3 regions of the Lysinibacillus sp. GW247-5R2A genome follow, and region 3 is predicted to be linked to each of the others. Evidence: riboswitches for the same ligand, from Rfam matches in the RefSeq annotation. Region 3 holds a riboswitch; each other region holds the start of a gene.
What was found. Region 3 has a riboswitch for S-adenosylmethionine ahead of AC07YC_RS15030 (methionine ABC transporter ATP-binding protein). Riboswitches for the same ligand answer to the same signal wherever they lie in the genome.
Positions count from the first base shown of each region.

Region 1: linked by a shared signal. The riboswitch ahead of AC07YC_RS18320 (O-acetylhomoserine aminocarboxypropyltransferase/cysteine synthase family protein) and the one ahead of AC07YC_RS15030 (methionine ABC transporter ATP-binding protein) in region 3 are both predicted to bind S-adenosylmethionine.
Region 2: linked by a shared signal. The riboswitch ahead of AC07YC_RS18660 (MetQ/NlpA family ABC transporter substrate-binding protein) and the one ahead of AC07YC_RS15030 (methionine ABC transporter ATP-binding protein) in region 3 are both predicted to bind S-adenosylmethionine.

Region 1 is NZ_JBWKZL010000012.1:111,258-116,788, forward strand. It holds gene scpC (succinyl-CoA:acetate CoA-transferase ScpC) at 1-43, shown strand, start outside; gene AC07YC_RS18310 (DASS family sodium-coupled anion symporter) at 123-1,604, opposite strand; gene AC07YC_RS18315 (glycerol-3-phosphate acyltransferase) at 1,790-2,431, opposite strand; SAM riboswitch class I at 2,587-2,700, shown strand; gene AC07YC_RS18320 (O-acetylhomoserine aminocarboxypropyltransferase/cysteine synthase family protein) at 2,817-4,118, shown strand; gene AC07YC_RS18325 (hypothetical protein) at 4,449-4,835, shown strand; gene AC07YC_RS18330 (homoserine dehydrogenase) at 5,310-5,531, shown strand, end outside.
Region 2 is NZ_JBWKZL010000013.1:7,500-13,030, forward strand. It holds gene AC07YC_RS18640 (alpha-hydroxy acid oxidase) at 1-208, opposite strand, end outside; gene AC07YC_RS18645 (enoyl-CoA hydratase/isomerase family protein) at 223-1,002, opposite strand; gene AC07YC_RS18650 (methionine ABC transporter permease) at 1,016-1,678, opposite strand; gene AC07YC_RS18655 (methionine ABC transporter ATP-binding protein) at 1,671-2,696, opposite strand; gene AC07YC_RS18660 (MetQ/NlpA family ABC transporter substrate-binding protein) at 2,791-3,621, opposite strand; SAM riboswitch class I at 3,711-3,817, opposite strand; gene AC07YC_RS18665 (PPC domain-containing DNA-binding protein) at 3,940-4,443, shown strand; gene AC07YC_RS18670 (pyridoxal phosphate-dependent aminotransferase) at 4,491-5,531, opposite strand, start outside.
Region 3 is NZ_JBWKZL010000009.1:136,074-141,604, reverse strand. It holds gene AC07YC_RS15040 (MetQ/NlpA family ABC transporter substrate-binding protein) at 1-67, opposite strand, end outside; gene AC07YC_RS15035 (methionine ABC transporter permease) at 134-802, opposite strand; gene AC07YC_RS15030 (methionine ABC transporter ATP-binding protein) at 792-1,820, opposite strand; SAM riboswitch class I at 1,904-2,008, opposite strand; gene AC07YC_RS15025 (thioredoxin family protein) at 2,065-2,376, opposite strand; gene AC07YC_RS15020 (toprim domain-containing protein) at 2,392-2,733, opposite strand; gene gcvH (glycine cleavage system protein GcvH) at 2,825-3,205, opposite strand; gene AC07YC_RS15010 (arsenate reductase family protein) at 3,287-3,643, opposite strand; gene AC07YC_RS15005 (acyl-CoA dehydrogenase FadE) at 3,826-5,531, opposite strand, start outside.

The DNA of each region.
Region 1 (5,531 bases), on a different contig from region 3:
CGCAAAAAGTGGAACAATGAAAGACCCAGCTTTATCAAAATAGAATTCTAATAAAAAGGCCTTGAAGGACAGCTGTTCCCTCAAGGCCTTTTGTTGTATAAGTTTAGCTAAGACGTTTGAGTTTAAAGTAGGCCAATCCATTTCCAATAAGTTGCAGAGAACAGCAAAATTAGGAGGAAGCCGAGAATCGTTAGTGGGATACCTGATTTCAGGAAATCCTTTGTTGTAAACGCTCCTGTACCATAGGCAAGCATATTTTGTGGTGCACTAATTGGTAATAGGAAACCAAAGCTAATAACAAATTGTTGTACAATAACAAAACCAACCTGATCAACATTAGCTGTTAATGTGGAAGCTAACACGATAAACACTGGTATAAGTGCAGAGGCTAGGCTTGTTGCACTAGCGAAACCTAAATGAATAAGAATATTAAATAATGTTACGATAGCAATTGTAGCAAGAATTGGCATAGTATCTAGACCGAGTGAACCAAATACTTTATCGGATAACCATGATGCACCTTTTGTATTCAGCAAAATAGTTCCGAGCATAATACCTACTGCAAATACAATGATTGTTCCCCAAGGGATATGAGGTTCAACTTCCTTCCATGAATAAACGCCGATTTTAGGCATTAGAAGTACAGCAATGGCGATAATTGTAACCGTTGTTGTATCAAATGGATGGAGCTTGCCTTCCGTTGCCCAGAAAAATAGTAAAACTAATGATGTAACGATCAATCGAATCTCAGGTGCTTTTAATGGACCAAGCTCAGCCAACTGTTTCTTGATGACTTCTTTACCACCATCAATATTGCTCGTCTCAGGCTTAATAAGCGTAATCATAATGAAAAATAAGGCTACTGACATAATAATCGAGAATGGGGCAGCATAAAGTAACCAAGCACCCCATGAAATATTCACATTAAATTGCTCTTGGATGAAATTCAAAGCAACCATATTTTGCGCTGCCGCAGTTTTAATACCGATATTCCAAATGGAGACGGCTTGTACAGAAGTAATAACGAGTAAAGCAGCAAGTCGACTATCACGTGGTAAACCGAATGCTGCGACCATTCCAAGAAGAATAGGGACTACTGCGCCAGCACGTGCAGTAGCTGAAGGAACAAAAAATGCAAGGGCAATTGAAACTAATATAGCACCGAAAACAATGGCTTTTGTTTTTGTTCCTACAAGTGAAAGAATCCAAAGAGCAAGTCGTTTATGCAAATTGGTAATTTGCATGGCTGCTGCTAGAAAAAGAGCCGCTGCTACTAGAGCCACGGCAGAGTTACTAAAACCACTTAATGATAGTTTTAAGGCGCTAGCAGTACCTAGTTGTGTTGTTGGATCATCCATGGATGGTGCAAGTCCTAATAAAACAGTGACGAGTGCAATAATCATTGCAGAGCTAACAGGATATGAAACGGCCTCTGTTACCCACAGGATAACCGCGAAAGCTAAAATGGCTAAAGCGCGCTGTCCAGCTACAGGTAGCTCACCGTTATTAGGTAAAAAAATAATGATAATTAATAAAGCGAAAGCCAACCCAATCCATAAAGGCTTTAAATTACGCTTCGTTGTTGTTTGTTTAGGTGAAGACATATTTTCTCATCCCTTCTACGTAAAAATGACGGTTATTATCCATAACATCGGTCAGTATAATGTTTTTTTAAGATAAGAATTCGTCCATTTATTGTTTAGAATGAAAGGAAGCGAAATATGTCTGTTTTACAGCTTTAATAGTAATTAAAGAGATAATTTGTGGTCATAAAAAATACAAATATCTCCTAAGAAATATTATTTTTTTTCTTGAAGGCAGCAGTAACTTTAGGCTCGGTTCCATTGATTAAACGTTGAATATTTTCAATATGCAAAATAATAGCAATAGCAAAAAGTAGAATGGCAATAATGGTCGGGCCAATCCCAGGAATCCATAAATAAGTAGCGGTACAAAAAACGAGGTAAAATTCTAATACCCCAACAATTAAATAGTTCGTTGCAAAAGATAAAATAACAAATAGAATAAGTGCAAATAAACCAATCTTCCAATCAACCGCCAGTAAAATTCCAATAATAGAGGCAGTCCCTTTTCCACCATTGAAGCCCATATAAAAAGGGAAGTTATGCCCCAAAATAACCCCTGCAGCTATCAAGTAGGTGAGGAGCCATGTTTGTTCTGCTGTTAAATGTGTTATATCTGTTAAATAAAAATGTGCACCGACGATGGCTACAACGCCTTTGCCAATATCGATAAGAGCTACTAAAACGCCATATTTCCAGCCGAGTGAAAGCGTAGCATTAGAGGCACCAGCATTGCCATGGCCAGCTTTTTTTAAATCAACCCCGGATAAAAATTGTGCCACTTTAGAGCCGTGAATACAGCCAATCAAATAGCCAACAACTAGAAAACAGATCACGGCTTTTACCATAAAAATACTCCTTTCAAATTTTTTTCTAAAATAGTGTATGCGTTCTTACTACGTAAAAGAGCAGACAGAAGTTTCGGAAAAAATAAAATTTAGCTGTTGACAGAAAAAAACTCTATGCTTATACTTTGTAACAACGATGGAAATTGAATCTCATACTCTTATCAAGAGCGGCGGAGGGATAGGCCCTATGATGCCCGGCAACCAGTAGGTGATGAACTTACTAAGGTGCTAATTCCTACAGATTCTTACTTGGATCTGGCAGATAAGGGGAGGAAAACTTGCAACCGCAACCCTCTTCTTAGCTGAAGAGGGTTTTTGTTTTCTACAGAAAAATCCTCCTCATCTCCGGTACCATCGTAAAAAAATAACCAAATGGAGGTACACAATGACAAATTTTAAACCAGAAACACTGCTGTTACATGGCGGTCAAGAACCAGACCCTGTGACGGGTTCTAGAACAGTTCCTGTTTACCGTTCAACTGCTTTCGTTTTTAAAGACACTGCTCATGCGCAACGTCTTTTTGCCTTAGAGGAAGCGGGAAACATTTACACGCGAATTACGAATCCGACAGTGGATGTTTTTGAAAAGCGTGTGGCTTTATTAGAAGGTGGAACGGCAGCAGTAGCACTTTCATCTGGTGCAGCAGCTATTGCATTTTCTATTTTAAATCTAGCTGGAGCAGGAGATGAAATTGTAGCAGCTAGTTCTTTATATGGTGGTACGTATAATTTATTCGCGAATACATTACCAAATTATGGTATTAAAACGATTTTTGTAGATGAAACAAACCCAGAGAATTTTAAGGCTGCCATTACTGATAAAACAAAAGCTGTCTTCGCAGAAGTTTACGGTAATCCAAGCTTAAAGGTTTTAGATATTGAAGCTGTAGCTAAGATTGCACATGACAACCGCTTACCTTTAATTATCGATAGTACATTTGCTTCTCCTTATGGTTCTACACCAATTGACTACGGCGCAGATGTGGTAGTTCACTCAGCGACGAAATGGATAGGTGGCCATGGGACAACTCTAGGCGGTGTTGTTGTAGACGCTGGTAAGTTTGATTGGACTAGTGGGCGATTCCCAGGTTTTACAGAGCCGGATGCTTCTTACCATGGTTTACGCTATGGAATCGATACAGCTTCTGCAGCATTTGCTACAAAGCTGCGTGTACAGCTGTTACGTGATTTTGGACCAACATTAAGTGCAGATGCAGCTTTCAATCTATTACAAGGTTTAGAGACGCTTCATTTGCGTATCCCTAAACACAATGAAAATGCTTTAGCTGTGGCTGAATATTTACGTAACCACCCATCTGTGGAGTATGTAAATTATAATGGCCTGGAAGATTTTCCAACACATGAGTTGGCGAAAAAGTATTTAAAAAATGGCTTCGGTTCAGTGCTTACATTTGGCATTAAAGGTGGACGTGAAGCAGGGCGAAAGCTTATTGATCATGTAAAGCTGTTTTCACATGTGGCAAATGTAGGAGATGCCAAGTCGCTAATTATCCATCCAGCATCTACTACACACCAACAATTATCAGCAGATGAACTAATTCAAGCTGGCGTAACCGAATCGCTCATTCGCTTATCAATCGGTTTAGAGGCAGTGGAGGACATCATTGCAGATTTAGAGCAGGCTATTACTCAGGCAACAGCAACAGAACAAACAGTAGAAGCTTAATATAGAATGACAGGCGAGTGTGGTAGCGTTTACGTATTTTCTCATTCGAATAGCCCCATTTGGTATACGTCAAACGTGCTACATTAACCAATTACCTCATCCGGTAATTATCAGAACCTTTTAAAAAAATAATACCGAGTAATTTTATATGCATTATTGACTTTATTAAAACCTTGTTATATACTTGGAATTAAGTTAAGTGTACGGAAAAACCTCGTTGAAAAGGTAAATGTTTTCATAAGTGCTCCCCCCACTTTTGAATAGATAGGAGAGTAGTTACATAGCCAGTGGCTACTCTTCAAAAAAACTGATGATAAAGGAGTGTTTAAAATGGGTAATCTCTATAGTGCGCAAAACATTGCATCTTATCTAATTTATGAACTAAATGAAGGTCATGTATTTGTTAACAATCAATCCATTCAACACATCCTTACATTAGTGGAATGTAAATGGCAGCAAGTTTTCGGTCATTCAGCGTATCAGGAACAGGTTTGCGCAGATGATATTGGCCATACGATTAAGGAAGTTTATGAGACATATGAGAAGTATGGTGTGAGCCACATCCAGCTTCCAGCAACAGAATTTTATTTGAAATATGGTACATTTCAATTAGTAGAACGTACGTATGCAATACCAAATTTTACAGAAGAAGAAATTAGTATTGTTCAACAAGCTTTAACACAATATCGTTTTCAATTGCTTTCAAAAGCGAGCTAAATAATCCCTCATATATTTAGGCTCATTCTCTGCTGCTACAGGGAATGAGCCTTTTTTTATAGTAGTTAAATTATTTAGCTGTTTTATGGGTGTCTGAACATACATATATATAATAGAAGAAAGACATCATAATTTGAGAGTAAAGAGTCAATATTTGTTCAAATCTTATGGATAAACTAAAAAAACGTATAGTAAAAGGAATGAAACCGATTTCTTTTGCACGTCTAGGGAAAACAAATGTCCTTCCTAGAAAGATTTTTCTTGTGTAAAGTATATATATGCGTTACAATTTTCTTTAAGTTAAATTTCGAATTATTTGAATTTGTATATGTTCTAACATGTACTGAATATCAAAATTTATCCAAAATAAAGGGTTGGCTAAGGCCTGCGGTTGGTGTCAAATGATTTGGCACAACCCCACGGAGAGTTTGGCTTGATGAAACTGCGGAATGTAAGTTGGAGGGAATAATAAGAATGGCAACTATAAAGGCAGCGATTTTAGGATTTGGAACGGTAGGTCAAGGGATCTATCATATATTAAATGAAAAGCGAGAAGATCTTAAAAATAAATTAGGCATTGAGTTGGAAGTAGCGAAAATTTTAGTAACAGATGCTAGCCGCGAACGTGTACTAGGCACAGCACATTTGATGACTACAAGCATGGATGATGTATTGGCTGAACCAGGCATGCAAGTA
Region 2 (5,531 bases), on a different contig from region 3:
AGAAGCGGGGAACAATGGAGTATTTTTCAAAAGCTGAACGATTATTACGTAATGTTTGTTCACCGCCAGCACCTGAGCGAATGTAGCCGAATGGACCAGCTGGAATTTTTTCCGCTACTGCTTTTTCTAAATCGGCAAAGCAAATGGGGAAGGGGGCTTGGGCAGTGATATTTTTTAAGAGTAGGTCACCATCATTTGTATTAGTCATCGTTACTACCTCACTTATTTATTGAAAATAGGCTTTCTTTTATTTAAAAAAGCTTGAATACCTTCGTTATAGTCATCAGAACTAAATGAATCGAGAATTAATTGAGCCAGTTCATCACTCTCTTCATTTTCTCCATCCACAATAGCTTGAATTATTTTTTTACTACCTGCATTGGCAATAGATGATTTACTTAAAAGATGCTCAGCAAATTGCATAGTGGCATTTTCAATTTCCTGCGGCTCATGAAGGGCAGTAATCAAACCGATGCTTTTGCCTTCCTCTGCTGTAAAAATGTTTGCTGTGTATAAAATCTCTTTAGCCTTCGCGACACCAACAATATTAATAAGACGTTTAGTGCTTTCAAGATTATAGACAATCCCAATGTTCGCAGCGGTAATGCCAAGCTTACTCTTTGGTGTCGCCAATCTAAAGTCACAAGCATTGGCTAACTCTAAGCCGCCGCCAATTGCTAAGCCCTGAATCATGGCAATCGTAGGATGTGGGAATTTATAGAGGTCATCAATGGCCTTTAAAGCTAGATCATTATAGGCCTTAGCATTATCCGCAGCATAACGAATATCTAAAAATTCACTAATATCAGCACCCGAGGAAAAGGCGACTTCATTGACACCGCGCACAATTAATAGCTTGATAGACGTATTTGTACGTAGCTGTTCTAGCTCGTCTATAATTGCTTGGAACATTGCTCTCGATAAAGAATTTCGTTTGTCAGGACGGTTTAACACTAGCGTTGCGATATAGCCGTTTTTCTCTACATAAATCTCAGTTGACATGGATATCCTCCTCCTAGTCTTTCTTCAATTTGGCTGAAATGCGGTTACCTATGGATTGTATGCTTTGTACAAGGATGATTAAAATAAACACCGTTGCATACATGACATCTACCTCATAGCGTAAATGACCATAACGGTAAGCTAGGTCGCCTAATCCGCCAGCACCAACCATTCCTGCCATTGCTGTTGCGCCAATCAATCCAATTGTAGCGATCGTTAAGCCTAAAATAATGGATGGGCGTGCTTCGCGTAATAATACATGCCAGATGATATGGCGACGTTTAATACCCATAGCGGTGTAGGCTTCGACAACGCCCGAATCAACTTCTAAAAGCGCTGACTCCATCAGTCGTGCAATATAAGGAGCGGTATAAACTACAAGCGGAACAATAACGCCTTTCACGCCAATCGTTGTACCGACGATAACCTTTGTAAAAGGTAAAATGAAGAATAGTAAGATGATGAATGGGACTGAACGGATAATATTGATAACTAAATTAAAAAATTGATAGAAAAATTTATTTTCAAAGGATTGACCAGGTCGTGTTAAAACAATTAAAAGTCCTAAAGGTATACCGATTAGAATCGAAAAGAATAATGAAATTCCGACCATTTGAAATGTTTCGATAATTGCTTTGCCAATAACCTCTGACCATTCATTAAAGAAATTATTCATGGATCTCTCCTCCTAACTCTTCCACAGTAACGCCATTCTCTGCAAAATAGGTTAACGCCTTTTGAACAATGTTGGGCTCTCCGTTTAAATGCACCACAATATTACCAACAATGCCGTTTTTTAATTCAATAATATTGGCTGTTAAAATGTTTGGTTGTACATCATATACTTTGCTGACTTCAGCCAATAACGGCTTACCAGTACTTTCTCCAAGAAATGTTAAACGAATGACGCTACCTGAAACATTTAACTGCTCAATAAGAGAAGGAGTTAAGTTACGTTGTGAAATGGTACTTAAGAACTTTCTGGTAGTAGGGTGTTGTGGTTTTGCAAAGAGCTCAATAGCCGTACCAAATTCAACTACTTTCCCTGCCTCTAGCACAGATACCTCATCACAAATTTTCTGAATGACATTCATTTCATGTGTAATCAGTAGGATTGTAATTCCTAATTCACGATTAATTTTTAACAATAGTTCAAGAATGGCCTCTGTAGTCTCAGGATCAAGCGCACTTGTTGCTTCATCACTAAGTAAAATTTCCGGCTCTTGCGCTAGAGCGCGTGCAATAGCGACACGTTGCTTTTGTCCACCTGAAAGCTGATTAGGGTAGCTATCTAGCTTTTCTGTTAAACCTACAATTTCCGCATATTTAGCCACACGATTTTTGACTTCTGTTTCGTTATAACCAAGTAGCTTTAAGGGAACTGCAATATTGTTATAAACTGTCGCTGTCTTTAAGAGATTAAAATGTTGAAAAATCATACCAATCTTTTGTCGTGTTTGACGTAAGTCATGAAGTGAAAGGGTAGTAATATCCACATTGTCAATTAAGACTTTGCCTGCTGAAGGACGCTCTAGTAAATTAACACAACGAATCAGCGTGCTTTTACCGGCACCACTATACCCAATTACACCATGAATTTGCCCTTTTTTTACATGAAGATTGATTCCATCCACTGCCTTAATACTGCCTTTTTTTGTCTTATATTCTTTTGAAATATTTTGTAATTGAATCATCAGATTGATTGCTCCTTTCTTAACTTCTAAAAAGCAAGAATCTGCGCGGTTTCCATAGTGGAAATTGGGCAGATTCTTTAGCTTATCGCACGTATTACCAGCTAGGGATTACAGAACCTTTGAATTCCTCTTCAATGAATTGACGCACTTCATCAGATTGATAAGCCTCAATGAACTTTTTAATCGTTGGGTCGTTTTCATTTTCTGCACGAACGACAATGTAGTTCACATATGGAGAGTCAGTAGATTCTAAAAGAATAGAGTCCTCTTGCGGGTTAATGCCAGCTTCCAGCGCAAAGTTAGTATTTATAGCAGCTACATCTACTTCACCAAGCTGCTTAGGAATTTGTGCAGCTTCTAATTCTATGAATTTTAAATTCTTTTTGTTTTCTTCCACGTCACGAACAGATGCTGTTAAGTCCGCTCCATCTTTTAATTTAATATAGCCTGCCTCTTGTAAAACAAAGAGAGCACGCGCTCCATTTGTTGGGTCATTCGGTAAGCCAAATGTTGCACCTTCAGGAACATCATCCAATGATTTATATTTTTCAGAGTATATACCCATTGGATTTAAAATTGTTTTGCCAACCGGTACTAAATCTGTATCGTGATCTTTATTAAATGTATCGAGGAAAGGTTTATGCTGATAGCTGTTTGCATCAAGATCTCCTTCTGCTAAGGATGTATTTGGTAAAACATAATCAGAAAATGATTTTAGTTCTACTTCTAGACCTTTTTCCTTTGCAACTTTAGCAGCTATCTCTGCAATTTGCTCATGAGGTCCTGAAGTGACACCCACAACAATTTTATTTTCATCGATAGCTTCGCCTTTTCCTTTGCTATCTTCTTTAGAGCCACAGCCCGCTAGTGCTGCGACTAATGTAAGACTTGCTAAACCTACTAAAAATTTATTTTTCTTCTTCATGAAAACTACCTCCAAAAATTGTTTTATCGGTTTTTGAAAATAAAAAAAACTCTCTTACAAATTAAGAGAGGCTCATGAAAAAAAGTCCTCTCTTATCTATCAAACGAATTTCGTTTGCAGGATTTAGCACCTTCCTTCATAAAAAGGAGGTTGCCGAGCTTCATAGGGCCAGTCCCTCAGCTACTCTTGATAAGAGATTCATATTATATTTTTGTATTTCCGATAGAACTAATATAATTTATAGGGTATAGTAAGTCAATAAATATTTTTAAAATTTTTTATATTGTTATAATATTTTGTTGCGAAGGAGGGAGAAGATTGTCCGTTAGAGTTAAGTATGGCATAGGTTCATTTGGTAAGGTGATTAGTGCTCGTCTTCTCATGGGAACAGACATCATTGAAGGAATTGAGGCACTTTGTGAAGAGAATAAAATTGAATCAGCAACCATTATTAGTTGTATTGGTAGTTTTCAAAAAAGTAGCTTTGTTTATTTAGTACCTGATGAAACTTCCCACATTAAAGTTCGATTTAGTGATGTGGTTGAGAAAGAGGGGCCACTCGAGTTTATCCAAGGTTCAGGAGTTGTTTGTAAGCGTGATGCACAATATGAAACGCATTTCCATGGTTCCATGAGCGATCAATGGGGAGTGGTTTCTGGCGGTCATTTTATAAAGGGCGGAAATATCGTCATAACAGCAGATGTAGTACTGGCAGAAGTTCAAGGCATTCAGCATATCCGTCAGTTGGATGATGAAACAGGTCATGTACAATTTTATCCATTAGAACATGGGTTAGATCTTCCAAGGAAAATTGAAAAATAGTAAGTCCTCTAGCTACTGAAAGCTACAGGACTCCATTTTGTTCCATGTTAGAATAATTTTAATTGCTCAATTCTATGCATGGCTTCTCGTAACCGTTCCTCGCTTACAAGCAAGCCAATACGCACATAGCCTTCCCCATATTGGCCAAAGCCATTTCCTGCGGCTACCGCAATATCAGCTTTGTCAAGCAAAATATCGGCAAATTGTTCGCTAGTAAAACCTAATGGGACAGGGAGCCAGGCAAAGAAGGAGCCCCTTGGTGCCGTTACTTGCCAGCCAATTCTATGAGCTTCTTCGATTAGAACATTTCGACGACGCTCATAGGTAGCTCTTAGCTCATCTGCACATTCCTGTGAAGATGTCAGTGCAACAGCTGCTGCTTGCTGAATAGCAGGAAATTGACTACAAAACAAATGATCTTGAATAAGATTAATCGCGGCAATCAAATCAGCATTACCAACAGCAAAGCCTATACGCCAACCTGCCATATTATAAGTCTTTGATAATGTGTACATTTCGATTCCAACTTCTTTTGCACCGTTGGCCTGTAAGAAACTAATAGGTTTATTGCCATCAAATCCAATCGCACCATAAGCAAAATCATGTGATACGATGATATTATGCTCCTTAGCAAAACGAATGGTTTCTTCAAAAAATTCAAGTGTAGCTGTACCACCCGTTGGATTATTTGGGTAATTTAAGTAAAGTAACTTGGCTTTTTCTATAACTTCTTTAGGTAGGGCATCATAATCAGGTAAGAAATTATTCTCAGCAAAAAGTGGCATTACTTCAAAATTAACATCACCTAATACAACACCAGATAAGTAGTCTGGATAGCCCGGGTCTGGTAATAGCATTGTATCGCCTGGATTTAACACAGCCAAAGGTAGCTCAACAAGACCAATCTTTGTGCCACCAAGAATGGCTACTTCAGTGTGAGGATCAATCTCCACATCATATTCCCGTTTATAAAAGTCGGCAGCCGCTTGACGTAATTCAGCGATACCACGAAAAGGCGAATACTTGTGGTTTTGAGGATTTTCAGCTGCTTCCTGCAATGCTTGAATGATATGAGTAGGCGTAGGTTG
Region 3 (5,531 bases):
CAGTACCGCAAGCTGCTAAAGCTAGTACAAGTATTGATAAAAATAATCCTGTTAATACCTTTTTCATTTATGACACTCCCTTTATTTTGATGAAAATATGTTAGCGGCAAGAACCGGAATAACCTCAGTTTTATTAACGTTTATCAATTTTTTCTGTCATGAAATCACCAATCCATTGGATAATAAAGACTACTACTAAGATCAAAATAGTTGCCATTAATGTCACATCTTGGCGATTTCTTTGGAACCCGTCTAGGAAGGCTAAGTTCCCAAGACCTCCTGCACCAATTATCCCTGCCATTGCTGTATAACCAACAAGTGCTACAGCCGTAACTGTAATCCCCGAAATTAGTGCTGGTAATGATTCAGGGATCAGAACTTTCCAAATAATTGTGGCTGTTTTAGCCCCCATTGAACGCGCTGCTTCAATAACACCCTTATCAATTTCTCGCAACGCAATTAATACCATACGCGCATAGAACGGAGCCGCACCGATAATTAAAGCAGGTAAAGCAGCATTAGCTCCACGGATTGTACCTAATAAAAACTTAGTAAATGGAATTAATAAAATAATTAACACGATAAATGGGATAGAGCGGAAAATGTTAACGAGTGACCCTGTTAAAAAGCTAACAATTTTATTAGCCCATAACTGATTGGGACTTGTTAAAAATAGGACGATCCCAATGGCTAACCCAAGAATAAATGTAATAACTGTAGAAATGGCCGTCATATATAATGTTTCATACGTAGCCTGCCACATGCTATCCCAGTCTACATTCGGAAAGAGATTAGTTAGCATCTGCAATCACCTCCGTTTGTACTTCCACTGTATTTAAATAGCTTAAAGCTTCAGTCACATTTGCTTTCGACCCATCAATTTGGACTATGAGGGTACCATATGCACCATTTTTCGTTTGAGAAATATTCCCGTGTACGATGCTTACTTCCACATCGAATTGCTTCACTAAATGTGAGATAACTGGCTGTTCTGTTTTTTCACCAACAAAAATCAATTTGACAAGTTGTCCAGTTGGATAATTTGCTTTGATTTGTTCTACTGTATCCTGTGTTTCCTTTGTATTTGTAATTTGGGCTACAAATTTCTTAGTAATGGCTGCCTGAGGTGCCTGGAAAACTTGCAATACTTCCCCACGCTCTACAATTTCGCCTGCCTCCATCACGGCTACACGATGACAAATCTTGCGAATGACATGCATTTCATGTGTTATGAGGACAATCGTTAACCCTAAACGTTCATTAATATCTACCAGTAAATCAAGAATCGCATCTGTTGTCTCTGGGTCTAGTGCAGATGTTGCCTCATCACATAGTAAAACCTCTGGATTATTTGCTAAGGCACGTGCAATCCCTACACGTTGCTTTTGTCCACCAGACAACTGCGATGGATATGCTTGATCGCGACCTTCTAAGCCAACAAGTGCTATCAATTCCTTCACCCGTGCCTCACGTTGAGCTTTTGATACACCTGCAATTTCTAATGGGAAGGCAATGTTTTCTGCAACTGTTCGTGACCAAAGTAGGTTAAAATGTTGAAAAATCATACTAACCTTTTGTCTAGCTGCTCTAAGCTTCTGACCCTTAATCGAAGAAAATTCTTGATTGTTCACCGTTACTGTTCCTGCTGTTGGTTTCTCTAAACCATTAAGTAAACGAATCATCGTACTTTTACCAGCGCCACTATAGCCGATAATGCCAAAAATTTCACCCTTATTAATAGTAAGGTTAACATCTTTGACTGCCGTTAATTCGCCATTTGCTGTTTTGTATTTCTTCGTTATATTTTGAAGCTGTATCATAGCGAATACTCCTTTTCTTATATAAAAAAACCCCTCCACTTATAGACAAGTAGAAGGGGTCACGTATTATACGTTGAACCGTTCTCTCATCTTTCAAAGAAAAAATCTTTGAGTGATTTGGCACCTTTTCACTATGTGATGGTTGCCGGGCTTCATTGGGCACTTCCCTCCGCCGCTCTTTATAAGAGTTCGATATATTTAATGTTTTAGTAATATATTTGTTACTTTACCACGCTAATAAAGTTCAGTCAATTGATTTTTTTAACAATTCGTACAAAAATGGTACGGATTGAAAAGCATAAATCTTTTCTGTCACTTTGCCGCCATCACAGACAAGTAAACATGGGACGCTTTCAATTTGATGTTCAATAGCAATTTGCTCCAAAAAATTAATATTTGCTTTCCCTAGTTTTAGGTGAGGTAATAGTTGTTCTACAATTGACATCATTTTCGATGCCACTGCACATGTACCACACATCGGTGTATATAAATAAAACGCAGCTTTTTCTCCCGACTGTAAAGCCGATTCCCACTGCTCTTTTGACCATTCTTCCATTTAGTTCACGCAACCTTATAAAATATATTCATGATGGATTGAGAAATGCGCACGCAGTAAAATCATTGCTAACACTTTTCTTGGTGTCGTTTCTACTTCCTTATATGTCGGCATTGTACGTAAATGCTCCGCTTCCGGATAATGTCTGTCCATTAAAGTGCGTAGCTTATCGCCTGAAGTATCAGCATCAAAAAAAGTAAATAGCTCGCAGCCCTCATAGGGGTCTATTAGCTCCTCTAATTGATGCACTCCAATTGTTCCATTCGTACATAGTATTGTAACATTCTCGTTCAAAATTGGCTCAATTTGTAGCTTATCTGAGCGTCCTTCTACTATCAAGCATTTCCCAACGAACATTACGCCACCTCCATTTAGACATACCCACTTATACATTATTATATAATAAAAAACGCCGGTAGTTTCCGACGTTTTTTGATTATGGCTTGTCTTATTCTGCAGTCATCTCTTCGTATTGTTCTGCTGTCATAAGTTTATCAATTTCTGACGCATCAGCAGGCTTCACGACGATCATCCATGCTTTTTCATATGGTGATTCATTAACGAATTCTGGGCTATCTTCTAAATCTGCATTTACTTCCACTACAGTACCTGAGATTGGTGCATATAATTCAGAAACAGTTTTTACTGATTCTACGCTACCGAATGGATCATCTGTTTTGATTTCATCGCCAACTTGTGGAAGTTCAACGAAAACGATATCTCCTAATTCAGATTGTGCGAAGTGCGTAATACCAATACGTACTTTTCCATCTTCTACTTTTACCCATTCATGCTCTTCAGAGTAACGTAAGTCTTTCGGTGTGCTCATGCAAAAAACCCCTCCATAATTATGTAATATATTCACTTTCAGTGTGCCATACTTCTCCTATAAAAACAAGGATAAAAACGGTTATAACCAAGCTTGCTCAAAATCGGATTCTTTAAACCCTAAAGTTACTTTTTTGCCATCTGTTACGATGGGACGTTTTATTAACATTCCATCCGTAGCAAGTAGCTCAAGCTGTTCTTCCTCAGTCATATCAGCTAGCTTGTCCTTCAAACCAAGGTCACGATACTTCATGCCAGAAGTATTAAAAAACTTCTTCAAAGGTAGTCCACTTGCTTGCCATAAAGCTGTTATTTCATCCTTTGTTGGTGGCTGCTCTACGATATGTACCTCTTCATAGGAAACGTCATGATCATTTAACCACTTTTGTGCTTTTTTACATGCTGTACATTTTGGATAATGGAAAAATTGAATCGTCATAAAAATGCTCCTCTGCTGTCTTTTTCTGTAGTATACCATCTTAATCATTTAGAATGGTGGAACTTCGCTCATTTTCGTAAGTCTATCCATCGGTTTTGTATTTTTATCCGTTCCTTTCATAAATTTATCTGGAATAAAAAAACTAGCTACCCATTTACGGATAGCTAGCGTTTTTTATACGATTAAACGATATATTTTTCTGCTTCTATTAATTTCACAGATGCTTCACGTTTCTTTGTAATTAGGTTGTATGGATTATTACGTGTTAATTTACGTAATGCAGATAAAGTCATACGAGCTGCATCCCCATCTGCGGTAGCAAGAATTGTATCTTTTGCTTCTTTTTCGATTTCAGCAAATGCTTCTTGGCAGAAAATTTGAGTATATAGCAATTTTTGATGTGCTTTTTCAACGCCATCACGAGCAATCGCTTTTTCTGTACGTAATACAGCTGATTCCATTGCAAATAATTGATTAGCGATATTGGCAATATTCACTAAAACTTCTTGCTCTTGATCCAACTTCGCACCAAAGCGTTGTGCTGCTAAGCCTGCCGCTAATACAGCAATCTTCTTGGCATTTTTTACTAAGTATTTTTCCTGAGCTAGTGGCTCTGTACCGATATCCTCCGGCATTAGCATCAGAAGCTCTTGCTGTAGATTTTGCGCAACTTGTAATAATGGCAGCTCACCTTTTAGTGCCTTTTTCATAAATGTACCTGGTACAATCATGCGATTAATTTCATTTGTCCCTTCAAAAATTCGATTAATACGAGAATCACGATAAATACGCTCTACCTCATATTCAGCCATGAAGCCATAGCCGCCATGTAACTGTACCGCTTCATCTGCAATATAATCTAATGTTTCCGATCCAAATACTTTAGCAATTGAGCATTCAATCGCATACTCAGCGATAGCACCTGCAATCACTTTTCCTTCCTTCTGCTCCTCTGGACTTAGCTGGCTTAAACGATCTTCAAATAGACCAACAGTACGATAGTTTAAGGACTCTGATGCATACAATTGAGAAGCCATCGTTGATAATTTTTCTTTTGTAAGGTTGAAGTCAGAAAGCTTTGTTTTAAATTGCTGACGTTGGTTGGTATATTGTACTGCTAACTCAAATGCACGTTTCGATCCACCAATTGTTCCAACCCCAAGTTTATAGCGACCGATATTTAAAATATTGAAGGCAATGACATGCCCACGACCAATTTCACCTAATAAATTTTCTACTGGCACTTCTGCATCTTCTAACACTAGTGTACGAGTAGATGAAGATTTAATCCCCATTTTCTTCTCTTCAGGACCCACAGAAACACCTTTGAATGCACGTTCCACGATAAAGGCAGTGAACTTGTCGCCATCAATTTTAGCGTAAACAACAAACACATCTGCAAAGCCCGCATTTGTAATCCATTGCTTTTCACCATTTAAAATATAATGTGTGCCTGCATCGTTTAGTTTCGCAGTTGTCTTTGCCCCTAAAGCATCTGAGCCTGATCCCGGCTCTGTTAATGCATAAGCAGCAATTAATTCACCTGAAGCAAGCTTCGGTAAATATTTTTTCTTTTGATCTTCGTCACCGAATAGCACGATTGGTAATGAGCCAATTCCAACATGTGCACCATGAGTGATGGAGAAACCACCTGCTACAGACATTTTTTCTGCAATTAATGCTGATGAAACTTTATCTAAGCCTAGTCCTTCGTATTCTTCTGGAACATCTGCACCTAGCAAGCCTAATTCACCAGCACTTTTAAGGAGACGTACTGAATGCTCAAATTCGTGGTGCTCTAAATTTTCAACTACAGGTAGAACTTCATTTGCTACATATTCTTCTGTTGTTTTGGCAATCATTTTATGCTCATCAGTGAAATCTTCTG